DNA from 2 places in the Massilia sp. CCM 8734 genome. Region 1 is predicted to be linked to the other one. Evidence: predicted binding sites of a transcription regulator. Region 1 holds the regulator's gene; the other holds the start of a gene.
The links. The regulator sigma-54, encoded in region 1, starts transcription at its own class of promoters, with help from an activator protein. The targets are predictions, from matches to a motif close to TGGCANGNAANCTGCTTT.

Region 1 (7,320 bases):
GCGTCGCGCCCGGCCAGCCGCTCACCACCATCACCTCGCAGCGCGCGCGCATCCGCCACGCCCAGAACCAGGCCGACCTGATGGGCGATGTCAAGGTGGTGCGGCCCGAGTCGCCCAACAACCGCGCGATGGAACTCAAGACCGAAGCACTGACCGTCTTTACCGACGAAGACCGCATGACGTCCGACCAGCCGGTCCAGGTCACGCTGGGCAATTCCACCATCAGGGGAACCGGCATGGAAGCGAACAACGCGACGCGCGAGCTCAAGTTCGCCAGCCGCGGGCAGATCGTGTATCCACCGAAAGCGGCGCGCGCAGCGCCAACCATCACAGGTAAACCACAATGAAAAAATTCCTAGCCATCGCCCTGCTGGGCCTGGCCGCGGCCACCGCGTCCGCCGAAAAGGCCGATTCCGCCAAGCAGGCGGTGATCACTTACGATTCCCTGGAGACCAATGAAGTGACCCAGGTGACGATCCTGACCGGGAACGTGGTCGTCACCAAGGGCACGCTGATTCTCAAGTCGGACCGCGCCGTCATCAAGGAGACGCCCGAAGGCGACATGTTCGTGACCCTGACCGCCAGCGCCGGCAAGGCTGCCACCTTCCGCCAGAAGCGCGACGGCGGGCCCGACCTGTGGATCGAAGGCCAGGCCCAGCGCATCGAATACGATGAACGCAACGACATGATGAAGCTGTTCTCGAACGCCAGGATCCGCCAGCTCGAAGGGCAGAAACCGACCAACGAAATCGAAAGCGAATTCATTTCCTACGACAGCCGCAAAGAGGTGTTCGTGGCGCGTAATGACGCCAGCGGCGTCAACAAGCCGGGCCAGGGTCGCGGCACCATGATCATCGCCCCGCGCAAGCCGCGCGCCGCGCCGGCCACGCCGGCGGCCGGCGCGCCGGCGGTGACGCCCGCACCAGCGCCGGCGCCCGCGCCGACCACCACGCCAGTTGCGGGAAATCCATGATCGAACCGAAAAATTGCGGCAGCACGCTGATCGTGCGCGGCCTGCAGAAAAGCTACGGCAAGCGCCTGGTCGTGCGCGACGTCTCGTTGCAGGTCGACTGCGGCGAAGTGGTCGGCCTGCTCGGCCCGAATGGCGCCGGCAAGACTACCTCGTTCTACATGATCGTCGGCCTGGTGCCGTCGGACGCGGGCACGATCGATATCAGCGGGGTCGATATTTCGAGCCTGCCGATTCACCGGCGCGCCGCGCTCGGCCTGTCGTACCTGCCGCAGGAAGCGTCGGTGTTCCGCAAGCTGACCGTGGAAGAAAACATCCGCGCCGTGCTGGAGCTGCAAAAGGTCGATGGCAAGTCGCTCACCAAGGCGCAGATCAACGAACGGTTGGATACCCTGCTGGCCGACCTGCAGATCGAAAAACTGCGCGAAAACCAGGCCATGTCGCTCTCGGGCGGCGAGCGGCGCCGGGTCGAGATCGCGCGCGCGCTGGCGACCAACCCGCGCTTCGTGCTGCTCGACGAACCGTTCGCCGGGGTCGATCCGATCGCCGTCATCGAGATCCAGCGCATCGTGCGCTTCCTCAAGCAGCGCGGCATCGGCGTCCTGATCACCGACCACAACGTGCGCGAAACGCTGGGTATCTGCGACCGCGCCTACATCATCAACCAGGGCGCGGTGCTCGCCTCCGGTCGTCCCGACGATATCATCGCGGATGAATCCGTGCGTCGGGTCTACCTGGGCGAACACTTCCGGATGTAGGCATGAAACAGTCCCTTCAACTACGCACTTCCCAGCACCTGGCCCTCACGCCCCAGTTGCAGCAGTCGATCCGGCTGCTGCAGTTGTCGACCCTGGAACTGCACCAGGAACTGGAACAGCTGTTGACCGACAATCCGCTGCTCGAACGGCTCGACGATCCGCTCGATCATTCGGTGCGCCTGTTGGGCGATGGCGCCATCAGCAGCACCTCGACGCCGACCGAAGCGACGCCCGAGCCGGGTGCGCAGGATGCGCCGGCGCCGAGCGAAGGCGAGAATTTCGAAGGCGGCGAAGCGGACAGCCCGTCCAGCAACGACAACGATGGCGAGTGGGGCGACCTCGGTCGCGCCAAGACGCCCGACGACGAGGATTCGCGCCCGCAGCTCGAAGCATCAAGCACCACCTTGCGCGAGCACCTGATGGAGCAGATGCGCGTGACCGTGCTCGAAGCGCGCGACCGGGCGCTGGTCGAACTGATCGTCGACGCCATCGACGACAACGGCTACCTGACCGAGTCGCTCGAAGAGATCCACGAGCGCATGCCGCCCGAGCTGGAGATCGAGATCGACGAACTGCGCACCGTGCTGGCGCTGCTGCAAAGTTTCGATCCGAGCGGGGTATGCGCGCGCAATGCGTCCGAATGCCTGGCGCTGCAGATCCGGCGCATGCCCGGCGTGCCGATGGTGACGCGGCGCATGGCGCTGACCATCGTCGAAAACCACCTGACCTGGTTCGCCCAGCGCGAATTCAACAAGCTGAAAAAAGCGCTCGATTGCGACGATGAAGACTTGCGCGAGGCGCAGACCGTGATCCGCCAGTGCAATCCGCATCCGGGCGCGGAGTTCGCGTCCGACGTGTCGGACTACGTGGTGCCGGACGTGATCGTGCGCAAGGCAAAAAACGGCTGGTCGGTGATGCTCAATAACGACGTGATGCCGCGCCTGCGCGTAAACAGCATGTACGCCGCGCTGCTCAAGCAGGGCAAGGGCGAAGGGCAGATGGGCGCGCAGCTGCAGGAAGCCAAATGGCTGATCAAGAACATGCGCCAGCGCTTCGACACCATCTTGCGGGTGGCCGAAGCGATCGTCGAACGCCAGCGCAATTTCTTCTCGCACGGCGCGGTGGCGATGCGACCGCTGGTGCTGCGCGAAATCGCCGACACGCTTGGCCTGCACGAGAGCACGATCTCGCGCGTGACCACGCAAAAGTACATGATGACGCCGCACGGCATGTTCGAGCTGAAGTATTTTTTCGGCAGCCACGTGGCCACCGAAGCGGGCGGCGAAGCGTCATCGACGGCGATCCGCGCGCTGATCGTGCAGCTGACCAGCGCCGAAGATCCGAAGAGCCCTCTGTCGGACAGCAAGATCGCCGACATGCTGGGCGAGCAGGGCATGGTGATTGCGCGCCGCACGGTCGCCAAGTACCGCGAAGCGCTCAAGATTCCGCCGGTCGCCCTGCGCAAGTGCCTGTGACCGGGCGGGCAGGTTTGCGCAGCGCTTACAAGAACTGCGGGTAGTCGCGCAAGAGCGACTGTTCCAGTTGGTCGACGTTGCCGAACAGGTCGAGCTCCCCGCCGTTCGAGATGCGTCGTCCCGCATCCCAGCTACGCCAGGCGCGCACGGTGTCGTCGCTTCTGTAAAGGGACATTCCGAGGCCGGCGTAGGCCGATGCCATTGCCGGATTGGCCTGCAGCGCCTTGGCGTACAACGCAGCTGCTTCGCGGTACCTACCCAACTCTTTGAGGTTATCGGCTTCAAACAGCATCAGGACGTGTTGCTTGCGTGTAGTGTGCTTGCGCAGTTCCTGCAGCGTGGCGAGCGTCGCTTCCAGTTCCGCCTTGGTCTCTTGTTTGCGCATCACCGCCGCAAGGCTGCTCAACTGCGGGTTGGCCTGGAACAGCGCCCGCTGCGCCGGCGTCGGCATGACCGGATCGCCCCCCCCGGAGAATACCCATTCGTTCATCCCCAGCATAGCGTCCAGCACGCGATTGTCGGCGAACGCCTGCGCGGTTTCGCGCTCGAACGCCTGCCTGGCCGCCGCTGTCGGCGGTGCTGCGCTGATGGCTCCCTTGTCGAGCACCTGGTCGATCTCGTCACCTTGCGGCGCGCGCAGCTTGTACGCGGCCAGACTGTAGCTGGCCGGTGCGCCTTGCTTGACGGCGCTGATCGTATAGGTACGCGTTTCGCTGTAGCCTTCGATCTGCTTGTGGTAGGTGACCAGGCTGGCCGGCAGGCGTGGTTGGGCGGAGAGGCGCGTCAGCACGCGCGGATGGGTACCGAAAGTGCGCAGGATGCGTGCGAACATGGCCGCGTCGCCGGCGCTGACGCTGGTTCCGCCGGCGCCGATACTGGCCAGGCGAAAGCCGTCGACAGCCAGCACCGTGGCGCCGCCTTCGGTCGATTCGGTCAGCGTGCGCGCCGCCACCTCGACCGACAGATTGTTTTCCAGCTCGATCAGGCCGTAGGTCGGCGTGAAGCTGCCTTTCTTTTTGACTGCGAGCAGGCGATAGGCGATGGTGTCGAACATCGAATAGGCCACGTAGCTGCGGCTTGGCTCGTCGATTTGATAGCGGCGCCGCGTGACCAGGTCGACAATCGTCGTTTCCTTCGCGTCTTGCACGGTCAGATAGCGTTCGCCCTGCGTGACCTTGAATTTATGCGTCTCGTTCGGTATGGGGACGCCGCCGCGCGTGGCGCCCGTGTAGTTGACGGCGACATGCAAGTCGAAGGTGATGGCGGCGCACGCCGGCGCGCCAGCGGCGCCCAGGGTGCCCAGCATCGCCAGGCGCAGCAGGGAAGTGGAGGTGTATCGCGTGAACATGGTTGGCCCGCTATGGTGGTGATAGACGGACCATTATAAGAGGAAGAGATTGTCGTAACGCTATCTTTTGGCGGTCAGCCGGCGGCTGCGCGCAGGGTAGCGCAGCTCTGTACCGCCGGTATCGGAGCGTCATTCTTCTTGCGTGCGGGCCGTCCGACGCCCTGCGTCGGTCGCCCTGCGCAAGTGCCTGTGACCGGGAGAGCAGGTTTGCGCTGCGCCTACACGAACTCCGGGTAGTTGCGCAAGAGCGTTTGCTCCAGTTGATCGACGTTGCCGAACAGGTCGAGCTCCCCACCGCTCGAGATGCGTCGTCCCGCATCCCAACTGCGCCAGGCGCGCATGGTATCCTCGTTTCTGTAAAGTGCCATTCCCAGGCTGGCGTAGGCCGACGCCATCGCCGGATTGGCCTGTAGCGCGCTGGCGTAGAGCGCAGCAGCTTCGCGATATTGGCCCAGCTCTTTGAGGTTGTCGGCTTCAAACAGCATCAGGACGTGTTGCTTGCGCGTGGTGTGCTTGCGCAGGTCCTGCAGCGTGGCGATGGCCGCTTCCAGTTCCGCCTTGGTATTTTTTTCGCCCATTGTCGCGCCCAGCCTGATCAACTCCGGGTCGGCCTCCACCAGCGCATGTTGCGCCGCCGTACGCGTTATCACATCGCCCCCCGAACATACCCATTCGTTCATCCCCAGCACGGCGTCCAGCAAGCGATTGTCTGCGAATGCCTGCTCAGTTTCGCGTTCGACGGCTTGTCTGGCCGCCGCCGTCGGCGGGGCTGCGTTGACTGCTGCCTTGTCGAGCACCTGGTCGATGTCGTCACCCTGCGGCGCGCGCGGTCTGTATGCGGCGAGGCTGTAGCCGGCCGGTGCGCTTTGCTTGACGGCGCTGATCGTATAGGTACGCGTTTCGCTATAGCCTTCGATCTGTTTGTGGTACGTGACCAGGCTGGACGGCAGGCGTTGTTGGGCGGAGAGCCACGCCAGCACGCGCGGATGGGTGCCGAAAGTGCGCAGGACGCGTGCGAACATGGCCGCGTCGGGGGCGCTCACGCTGGTACCGCCGGCGCCGATACTGGCCAGGCGAACGCCGTCGACGGCCAGCACCGTGGCGCCGCCTTCGGTCGACTCGGTCAGCGTGCGCGCCGCCACCTCCAGCGACAGATTGTTTTCCAGCTCGATCAGGCCGTAAGTCGGCGTGACGCTGCCCTTCCTCTTAATTGCGAGCAGGCGAGAGCCGATGGTGTCGAACATCGAAAAGGCTACATAGCTGCCGCTTGCCTCGTCGATGTGATAGCGGCGCCGCGTGGCCAGGTCGGCAATCGTCGTTTCCTTCGCGTCTTGCATGCTCAGATAGTGTTCGCCCTGCGTGATCTTGAATGTATACGTGTCGTTCGGTATGGGTATGCCGCCGCGCGTGGCGCCGGTGTAGTTGGCAGCGATATGCAGATCGTAGGTCATGCCCGCGCACGCCGGCACGCCAGCGGCGCCCGAGGGCCCCACGGTCGCCACGCGCAGCAGGGCAGTGGGGGTGAATTGTGTGAACATGGTGGCTCGCTATGGTGGTGATAGACGGGCCATTATAGGGGGAGGGATTGTCGTAAATGCTATCTTTTGACGGTCAGCCCGCGGCTGCGCGCAGGGTAGCGCAGCCCTGTACCGCCGGTATCGGCCTGCCATCCTTCTTGCGGGCCGTCCGGCTGGCGCACCGTCGCGCCGGCTCAAAAATATTCCGGATGCTCGCGCAGCAGGTTTTGCTCGTGCTGGTTCACCGCTTTGAACAAGTCCAGCGCGGGCGCCATGCGCCGTCCCGCGTCCCAGCTGCGCCAGGCGCGCGGCGTTTCGTACATCTTGTAGAGCGCGTCGCCCATATCCTTGTACGCCCCGGCCAGCGCCGGATTGGTGCGCAGGACGCTGGCGTACAAGGGCAAGGCGCCGCGCACGTCTCCCAATTTGCCGCGCAAATTGGCTTCGAACAGCATCACGATGTGCTGCTTGCGCGTGCTTGACTTGCGCAGTTCCTGCATCTTCGCGACCGCCGCTTCCAGCTCCGCTTTCGACTTGAACCGCATCAAACCCAGATAGGCCTGGGTGGCCGGATCGGCGCGCAGCAGCGCCGTGCGCTGCGCAGTCGGCTTTATCGGCTCGCCGCTGACAAACGACCATTCGGCCATGCCGAGCATGCCGTCGAAGATGCGCTTGTCGGCAAACGCCTGCGCAGTTTCGGCCTCGAACGCTTGCTTGACCGCCGCCGTCGGCGGCGCCGCATTCGCCTGCGCCTTGTCGAGCAACTGGTCGATCTCGTTACCCTGCGCGGTGCGCGCCGTGTACGGCTTGAGGTCGTAGCTGGCCGGGGCGCTGTGCTGGAGCGCGCTGATGGTATAGGTGCGCGCTTCGCTGTAGCCAATCTGCTTGTGATGCATGACGAAGCCGGCCGGCACCCGCTTTTCGCCCGACAGGCGCGCCAGCACCAGCGGATGGCCGCCGAAACGGTAGCGCATCATGCGCTCGAACTGGGCCGCGTCGCTGGCGCTGATGCTGGTGCCGCCGGCCGGGATCCGCGCCAGCGGGTTGCCGTCCACCGCCAGCACGGTGGCGCCGGCCTCGTTCGATTCGGACAGCTTGCGGCCGGCCGCGGTGAGCGAAAAATTATGCTCGTCGAAGACCGGGTCGAACACCGGCCCGGCCCCGGCCTTGCGCAGGTTCTCGCCGAGGAATGCGCGGTTAAGCAGTTCCGACTTGCGCGAGCCGATGCCGTCGAACAGCGAATAGTCGACAT
Region 2 (7,320 bases), on a different contig from region 1:
AAGCCTAATCCGGCCTAATTCGAAGGAACAAACATGTCGATTCTGATCAATAAAGATACAAAAGTAGTCACCCAGGGGATTACCGGCAAGACCGGTCAATTCCACACCCGCATGTGCCGCGATTACGCGAATGGCAAGGAATGCTTCGTTGCCGGCGTGAACCCGAAGAAGGCCGGCGAAGATTTCGAAGGCATTCCTATTTTCGCTAACGTTGCTGAAGCGAAAAAAGAAACCGGCGCCAACGTGTCGGTGATCTACGTGCCGCCGGCAGGCGCGGCCGCCGCGATCTGGGAAGCCGTCGAAGCCGAACTCGACCTGGCAATCTGCATCACCGAAGGCATTCCTGTGCGCGACATGATGGCGCTCAAGGACCGCATGGCCAAGGCCGGCTCCAAGACCCTGCTGCTCGGTCCTAACTGCCCGGGCCTGATCACGCCAGACGAAATCAAGATCGGCATCATGCCGGGTCACATCCACCGCAAGGGCCGCATCGGCGTGGTCTCGCGTTCGGGCACCTTGACCTACGAAGCGGTTGGTCAGTTGACGGCGCTGGGCCTGGGCCAGTCGTCGGCAGTGGGCATCGGCGGCGACCCGATCAACGGTCTGAAGCACATCGACGTCATGAAGATGTTCAACGACGATCCGGATACCGACGCGGTTATCATGATCGGCGAAATCGGCGGTCCTGACGAAGGCAATGCGGCTTACTGGATCAAGGACAACATGAAAAAGCCGGTGGTGTGCTTCATCGCCGGCGTGACCGCGCCTCCGGGCAAGCGCATGGGCCATGCCGGTGCGTTGATTTCCGGTGGCGCCGACACCGCGCAAGCCAAGCTCGACATCATGGAAGCCTGCGGTATTAAAGCGACCAAAAACCCGTCGGAAATGGCGCGTTTGCTCAAAGCCATGCTGTAATTTGTAAGCAAGGGCAAAGGTAGTGAATAATGACGGGGAGCGCAAGCTCCCCGTTCTCGTTGGCGGGTCACCCACCGGAGGGCAAGAGTGGCGAAAATTATCATATCGCGCAATCAGGCGGTGATACGAGAGGTCGAGCTCGACAAGGACCGCATGACGCTCGGGCGCAAGCCCGACAACGACATCGTCCTGCCGCACCCGGCCATGAGCGGTTCCCACGCGGCGTTCAACTTCATCATGGACGATGTGTTCGTGGAAGACCTGGGCAGCACCAACGGCACCTATGTCAACGGCAAGCGGGTGGCCAAGCATATGCTGGAAGATCACGACACCATCGTCGTGGCGCGTTTTCAGCTCGAATTCATTGGCGGACCGCGGCGCGCAATGCCGGACGCGCTTGCCGATACGGGCAACCTGCTCGGGTCGATCGAGGTCAAGACTGGTCCCAACGCCGGCAAGCGGCTGGCCTTGACCAAGCCGCTGTCGACCTTGGGCAAGCCCGGCGTGCAGGTGGTGGCCATTACGCGCCAGAACGGCGCCTATTACCTGGCGCATGTGGATGGCAATGTGGCGCCGCTCATCAATGGAGTGTCTCCCGGCAAGACGCCACGCCGCCTTCAGCATGGCGACGCCATCGAGCTGGCCGGTGCCGATATGGTGTTTTCCTTGACGCCTGAATAGGAGACGCGAGCGCCGCTGACGCATCCCGAGGCGGCAGCATGGCAAAAATTGTCCGTAGAAAGTGACAATTTTTGTATTCCAGTCGCGGAAATTGGCGTTTTTTTGCCACTAAGATCCTTGAGCCGGCCCAAACTTCGCTAAAAACGCTGGCACGGCAATTGCAACTACTCCAGAATAATTTACTGTAGGCAATTATGTCTGCGCTGGGGGAATGAGATGACACCGACAAACACGCGCCACCGCATCCAGGCTGGTTTTACCTTGATCGAATTGATGATTGTTGTGGCAATTATCGGAATTTTGGCCAGCGTTGCGCTGCCGGCGTATCAAAATTATGTCTCGAAAGCACAGGCAATGACGGGCCTGGCGGAAATCAGCGCTGCCAAGGTCATCGTTGAGACCAAGGTTGCGGAAGGGATTGAGACGGTCATGACGGTTCCGGAAGACTTGGGCATGGCGTCCGCGACCAAGCGCTGCGCTATTACGATGTCGATCGCCCCCAACGGTGGAAGCAAGCTCGAATGCACATTGACGGGCAACAGCAATGTGGATGGTTCTCTCATCACCCTCACGCGCAGCGAGGACAGTGGCGGGGTGGCCGGCACGTGGACCTGCACTTCCAACCTCCCTGCGACGATCAAACCGAAAGAATGCACCTGATGTGCCGTTAAGCAGCCGAGCCCCCTTGTTAAGGGGGCTTTTTGCATTCTGGTGATTGTCGATTGTCGATTGCTCAGTGCCCTCGCCGCGCCCGGCTGCCAAGCGGCTGCACTTGATGCCACCTTCTCTATATAGAGCTCGCGCGAGCTTGCCCGCCTATCCTGATCGGCCCATAAACTGCCGAGTCAGGATGACGAACAAGACTGCGGATTGCCTGCGCTCTGTCTTGCTACTTGATGATCTTCCCGGCAGAGGCGCCCGGCATGCGGTTTTTGTCACTGCGGAAGGCCATCGTCAGGTTTTGACGCAAAAAAGCGGCCAAAAAGGTCTGTGCTGACAAAAAACGGCACTTCGAGCTGGCAATCCCTGTCATCTAGGTGCCGAAAATTGGCAAAATTACATGCTTTGACGTCGATTGATGGGCGGAAGCGAGCTGGCACGGCGCTTGCATATACTCAAGTGCGGTTCACAAATTTCGAATTAATCACAACTAGGAGTAGTAAAAATGAAATCGATGAAAATGATGAAAAAAGCCCAAGCCGGTTTTACCCTGATCGAACTGATGATCGTTGTGGCAATTATCGGTATCTTGGCTGCTGTTGCACTGCCAGCTTACCAGGACTACGTGTCGAAGTCGCAAGTCGTTGCTGGCTTGGCTGAAATCACCCCAGGTAAAGTTCAAGCAGAAACGAAATTGGCTGAAGGTACCTTGACCGCCGTCGTTACCGACTTCGGCTTAACCACCCCTACCAAGCGTTGCGCTATTACCGCTAAGACCGAAGCCTTGGGCGTGTCGGTAATCGCCTGCACCCTGAAAGGTAACTCCCTGATCGACGGCAAGCACATCACTTGGACGCGTGCCGCCGACGTTTCTGGCGTCAGCGGCGCATGGACCTGCTCGACCAACGTTCCTGTCAAGCTGCAACCTAAAGAGTGCGCAACCGCCGCACCAGCACCAGCACCTTAAGTTGGTATAGGCAAGTCCTCAGTCCGGATACGCCTTAAAAAGCCCCGCAGCGTGCAGCGCTGCGGGGCTTTTGGTTTTTTGTCCGGCGTGAGCGCGGCCTGGCCGATCCGGCACGGCACCGATAGAAAAAATTTCCGCGTCATCGGCGGAATCGGTCGATGCCGCCAGCACGTGTAGTGCTACATTAGCATCAGTGAAGCGTTTGAGGGCTGGTCTCGATGCTGATTGATACGCGGCCACGCAGCGATTGGGCCGGATCCGATATCCGCCCAGGATGGGCAAAATTGCTTGGGCGCGCCATGGCATGATCTGGCACAAGGAAAAGCAGACTACCTAAATAACCAGCTGAACCTTCAGTAGAGGATGGGGTCGAACTTGCGTGGTCATCAGGTTTTCGCAAGTCTTCACTCTTTTCTCTACAAACAGCAATAACTTTGGAGGTCTTATGACATCAACAGGAAAGTGCGGCCGGTCGCCGCAATGCGGCTTTACGCTCGTTGAATTGATGATCGTGGTCGCGATCATTGGCATTCTGGCGGCGCTGGCGCTGCCCGCCTATCAGGATTATGTGGCAAAGGCGAAGGTCGGCTCGGCAATCGGGGAGTCGGCCGCCGGCAAGACCGGTATCGACGTCGAGCTCGTACTGAAACCTAGCTTACCTGCCGCCGAGATATTTTCGGCAACGCGACTGCCAGCTTCAACATCCAACTGTGTCTATACTGCCACTGATGCGGCCGTTGGCGTTACCACGCTGATATGTACAATCGTAGGGGGGCCGGCCAGCGTTGATGGAAAGAAAATCACTTGGGCGCGCGATACCAACGGAGGCTGGCTATGCTCGACAGAAGTCCTGAAAAAACACGCGGGGGTGGCGTGTACCGGGGTATAAGCTTTCTTTCGTGCGGTTCCGCTGCGCGGCATGTCAACTGTACGGCGCGTTCACTCACCATGGTACCGGCCACATGCCGCGATGGGTGAGGAAGGGAGAATCGGGCTGCAAATGCATGGGCTCACATCCCCGCCGCCGCGAATACGCCAGCCCGTCCCGATACCCTGCACGCCACACGCGCCTGTTGCAGTGCCAGGAGAACCGGCTTTTCTTCATGCAAAGCGGTTTGCGGTTGGCGTGATTACGTTTCCAGGGCGGCGTGCCAGTCGCCCGATTTCCCCCCCTGCTTCTCCAGCACCCGCACATTGGTCATCACCATGCCGCGGTCTACCGCCTTGCACATGTCATAAATGGTCAGCAGGCCGACCTGGACCGCAGTGAGCGCTTCCATTTCGACCCCAGTCTTGCCGACCGTTTCGACCTGGGCGCGGCAGTGCACGCTGTTGGCCGCCTGGTCGACCTCGAAATCGACGGCGACCCGGGTAATCGCCAGCGGATGGCACAGCGGCACCAGCTCGCTGGTTTTTTTCGCCCCCATGATGGCGGCGATGCGCGCAATGCCGAGCACATCGCCCTTTTTGGCGCTGCCCGACAGCACCAGCGCCATGGTGGCCGGCTGCATGCGGATGGTGCCGGCGGCCACCGCGATGCGGTGCGTGTCGCTCTTGCCTGCAACGTCGACCATATGGGCCTGGCCGGTGGCGTCGAAATGGGTAAGCTGGTCGTTTTGTGAGGTCGTCATCGGTTCAAGGGGGAAGTAGGACTGTTCAGGTTATCGCTAATGCGAGCCCGCTGCTTTGCGGCGCACTTGCGGTTATCATAGCACCGTGAAATCCAAAACCGCTCCAGCCAACCCGCGCCCGCCGCGCCGCTCGTCCGCGCGCACGCTGCTTTCCATCGCCCTGGCGACGACGCTGGGCGCCCTGGCGCCGTCAGCTCCCGCCCAGAACAATCTCAATGCCACCAGCCTGCCGACCCTGGGCGACACCGCGCGCGAAGACCTCTCGCCGGTGCTCGAACGCCGGCTCGGCGAAGAAATCATGCGCGACATTAGGCGCGACCACGATTTCCTCGACGACGATCCGATCCTGGAATACCTCAACGAATTCGGCAGCGGCCTGGTGGCGTCGTATCCTGGCGCGCGCGGCGAGACCAACGCCGATTATTACTTTTTCGCGGTGCGCGATCCGATGCTCAACGCTTTCGCGCTGCCCGGCGGCTTCATTGCCGTGCACTCGGCGCTGCTGCTGGCCGCCCAGAGCGAATCCGAACTGGCGTCGGTCATGTCGCACGAAATCGGTCACGTGGCGCAGCGCCATATCGCGCGCATGCTGGGCCAGCAAAAGCAGGATGCGTTGATTCCGCTGGCGGCCATGATTTTGGCCGCGCTCGCGTCGAAGGGCGGCTCGGACGCCGCCATCGGCGTATTCATGGGCGGGCAGGGCTTGCAGATCCAGCGCCAGCTCAATTTCAGCCGCGATGCCGAACGCGAGGCCGACCGTATCGGCTTCCAGATCATGGGCGCCGGCGGCTACGATACCTCCGGCATGGTGGCGTTTTTCGGGCGCATGCAGGCGGCCAGCCGCGTCTACAGCGACCTGATGCCGGCCTATCTGCGCAGCCATCCGCTGACCTCGGAGCGCATTTCCGACATCCAGGCGCGCATCCGCGAGACCCCCTACCGCCAGCGCGTCGACAGCCTGGAATTCCACCTGGTGCGCGCGCGTGCCCGCGTGCTGCAGGACGAAAGCACGCAGGGACGGGTGGATGCGGCCGCGTTTTTCGATGCGCAACTGACCCAGCAAAGCCGCCAGCAGCAGGCCGGCGCCCAGTACGGACTGGCCTTCCTGGCGCTCAAAAGAGGCGAACTGGCCAAGGCCCAGACCTGGTTTGAAAAGGCGCGCGGCACCATGCGTCCGACCGAGGGCGCGGTGTTTTCGACCGGGCAAGCCAGTTCCGACGGCGCCGCCATGTTTGCCAGCATGGCGCTGGAAATCAAGCTGGCGGCCGGCCAGCCGGCGTCGCTCAAGCAACTGGCGCTCAAGGAGGCCGAGCAGGCGCATCTGCGCTATCCACTGTCGCGCGGCATTGCGCGCCAGTACGCCGACGCCATGATTGTCAACGGCAAGCTCGATGAGGCCGCGCGTTTCCTGCGTGACCAAGCCCAGTTGTACCGCGAAGAACCGAAGTTGCACGAGTTGCTGGCCAAGACCTACGCTGCGCAGGGTAAGATTGCCTTGCAACACCTGGCGTTGGCCGAATCGTACGCGCTCAGCGGTGGCATGCTGGCCGCGCTCGACCAGTTGACCATTGCGCGCAAGGCCAGCGATGCCTCGTTCTACGACATGGCCGTGATCGACGCGCGCGAACGCGAATTGCAGGCGCGCCGGCGCGAAGAGATGAAAGAAGCGAAGAAGTAGCAGGGCGAGGCGGTCGAGCCCTCATGCGCTGCGGCCATGCCGAGCGCCGCCGCACACGGCACCCTGCGCAGCCGTCATCGCTGCCTTTTGCACAGAGGGGAGGTCAGCCGGACGTGCCTTCGACGGTCCCCGCATCCTCGTCAAATACCGCAAACAAGTTTGGCGCAGTAAGGCTGCGCTCGCACCACTGTTCAAGCTGCGCTTGCGAGGCTTGGCCAATACGCTCTGCAGCCGGCACCGGAAGGTTGCCGAAGCGCCCGTGCAACAGGCTCCCCAGTATCCTGCGTAGCGCGATTGCTTGCCCTTCCTCAATGCCTTGCGCGCAGCCCTTTTGAAAGCCGATGTGCTGCATCTGCTCGCCCCAGGTTAACGTTGACAGGTCCAGGTCCAGATCCAGATCCAGATCCATGTTGGCCTCCTCTGCACTATCCAGGTTAAATAATTGCGTACCGTTCGCTTTGCGCCCCAGTAGCGCTTTCCACCATGCCCAGACCGAGGTCCGCAGGCTGGTCAGGGGCGTTGTCCTGAACCAGGTCTTCAGCGCCGGCACATGCGTCGTTAAGACATCGGGGAACAGCGAAAGTTCAATCCGGAACAGCAGCGCCAGCAAATCGTCATTGGCATCGAGCGCGGCCCGGTCCAGGCGCCGCTGGTCGATCAGCGCGTAGCGCTGCGATGGCTGCAAGGCCGCCAGCTCGGCGGGCGGCGCCGTCAGCAACTCGGCCAGATCCATGGGCGCTCTCCAGGGCGGCGCGCCGTTGTAGAACACTAGTGGCAGCACTGGCGGC

Region 2: the regulator sigma-54 is predicted to act here: its motif matches at 1,744-1,761, upstream of F2P46_RS23230 (pilin).

What each region holds. Positions count from the first base shown of each region.
Region 1 covers NZ_WHJI01000012.1:8,826-16,145, forward strand. Annotated here, with positions in the region: gene lptC (LPS export ABC transporter periplasmic protein LptC) at 1-347, shown strand, start outside; gene lptA (lipopolysaccharide transport periplasmic protein LptA) at 344-973, shown strand; gene lptB (LPS export ABC transporter ATP-binding protein) at 970-1,728, shown strand; gene F2P46_RS13075 (RNA polymerase factor sigma-54) at 1,731-3,203, shown strand; gene F2P46_RS13080 (tetratricopeptide repeat protein) at 3,229-4,551, opposite strand; gene F2P46_RS13085 (hypothetical protein) at 4,770-6,089, opposite strand; gene F2P46_RS13090 (hypothetical protein) at 6,263-7,320, opposite strand, start outside.
Region 2 covers NZ_WHJI01000028.1:80,572-87,891, forward strand. Annotated here, with positions in the region: gene sucC (ADP-forming succinate--CoA ligase subunit beta) at 1-8, shown strand, start outside; gene sucD (succinate--CoA ligase subunit alpha) at 34-915, shown strand; gene F2P46_RS23225 (FHA domain-containing protein) at 1,003-1,596, shown strand; gene F2P46_RS23230 (pilin) at 1,813-2,256, shown strand; partial or broken gene F2P46_RS37890 (prepilin-type N-terminal cleavage/methylation domain-containing protein) at 2,762-2,896, shown strand; gene F2P46_RS23235 (pilin) at 2,882-3,223, shown strand; gene F2P46_RS37900 (pilin) at 3,669-4,112, shown strand; gene moaC (cyclic pyranopterin monophosphate synthase MoaC) at 4,354-4,854, opposite strand; gene F2P46_RS23250 (M48 family metalloprotease) at 5,027-6,532, shown strand; gene F2P46_RS23255 (Rpn family recombination-promoting nuclease/putative transposase) at 6,636-7,320, opposite strand, start outside.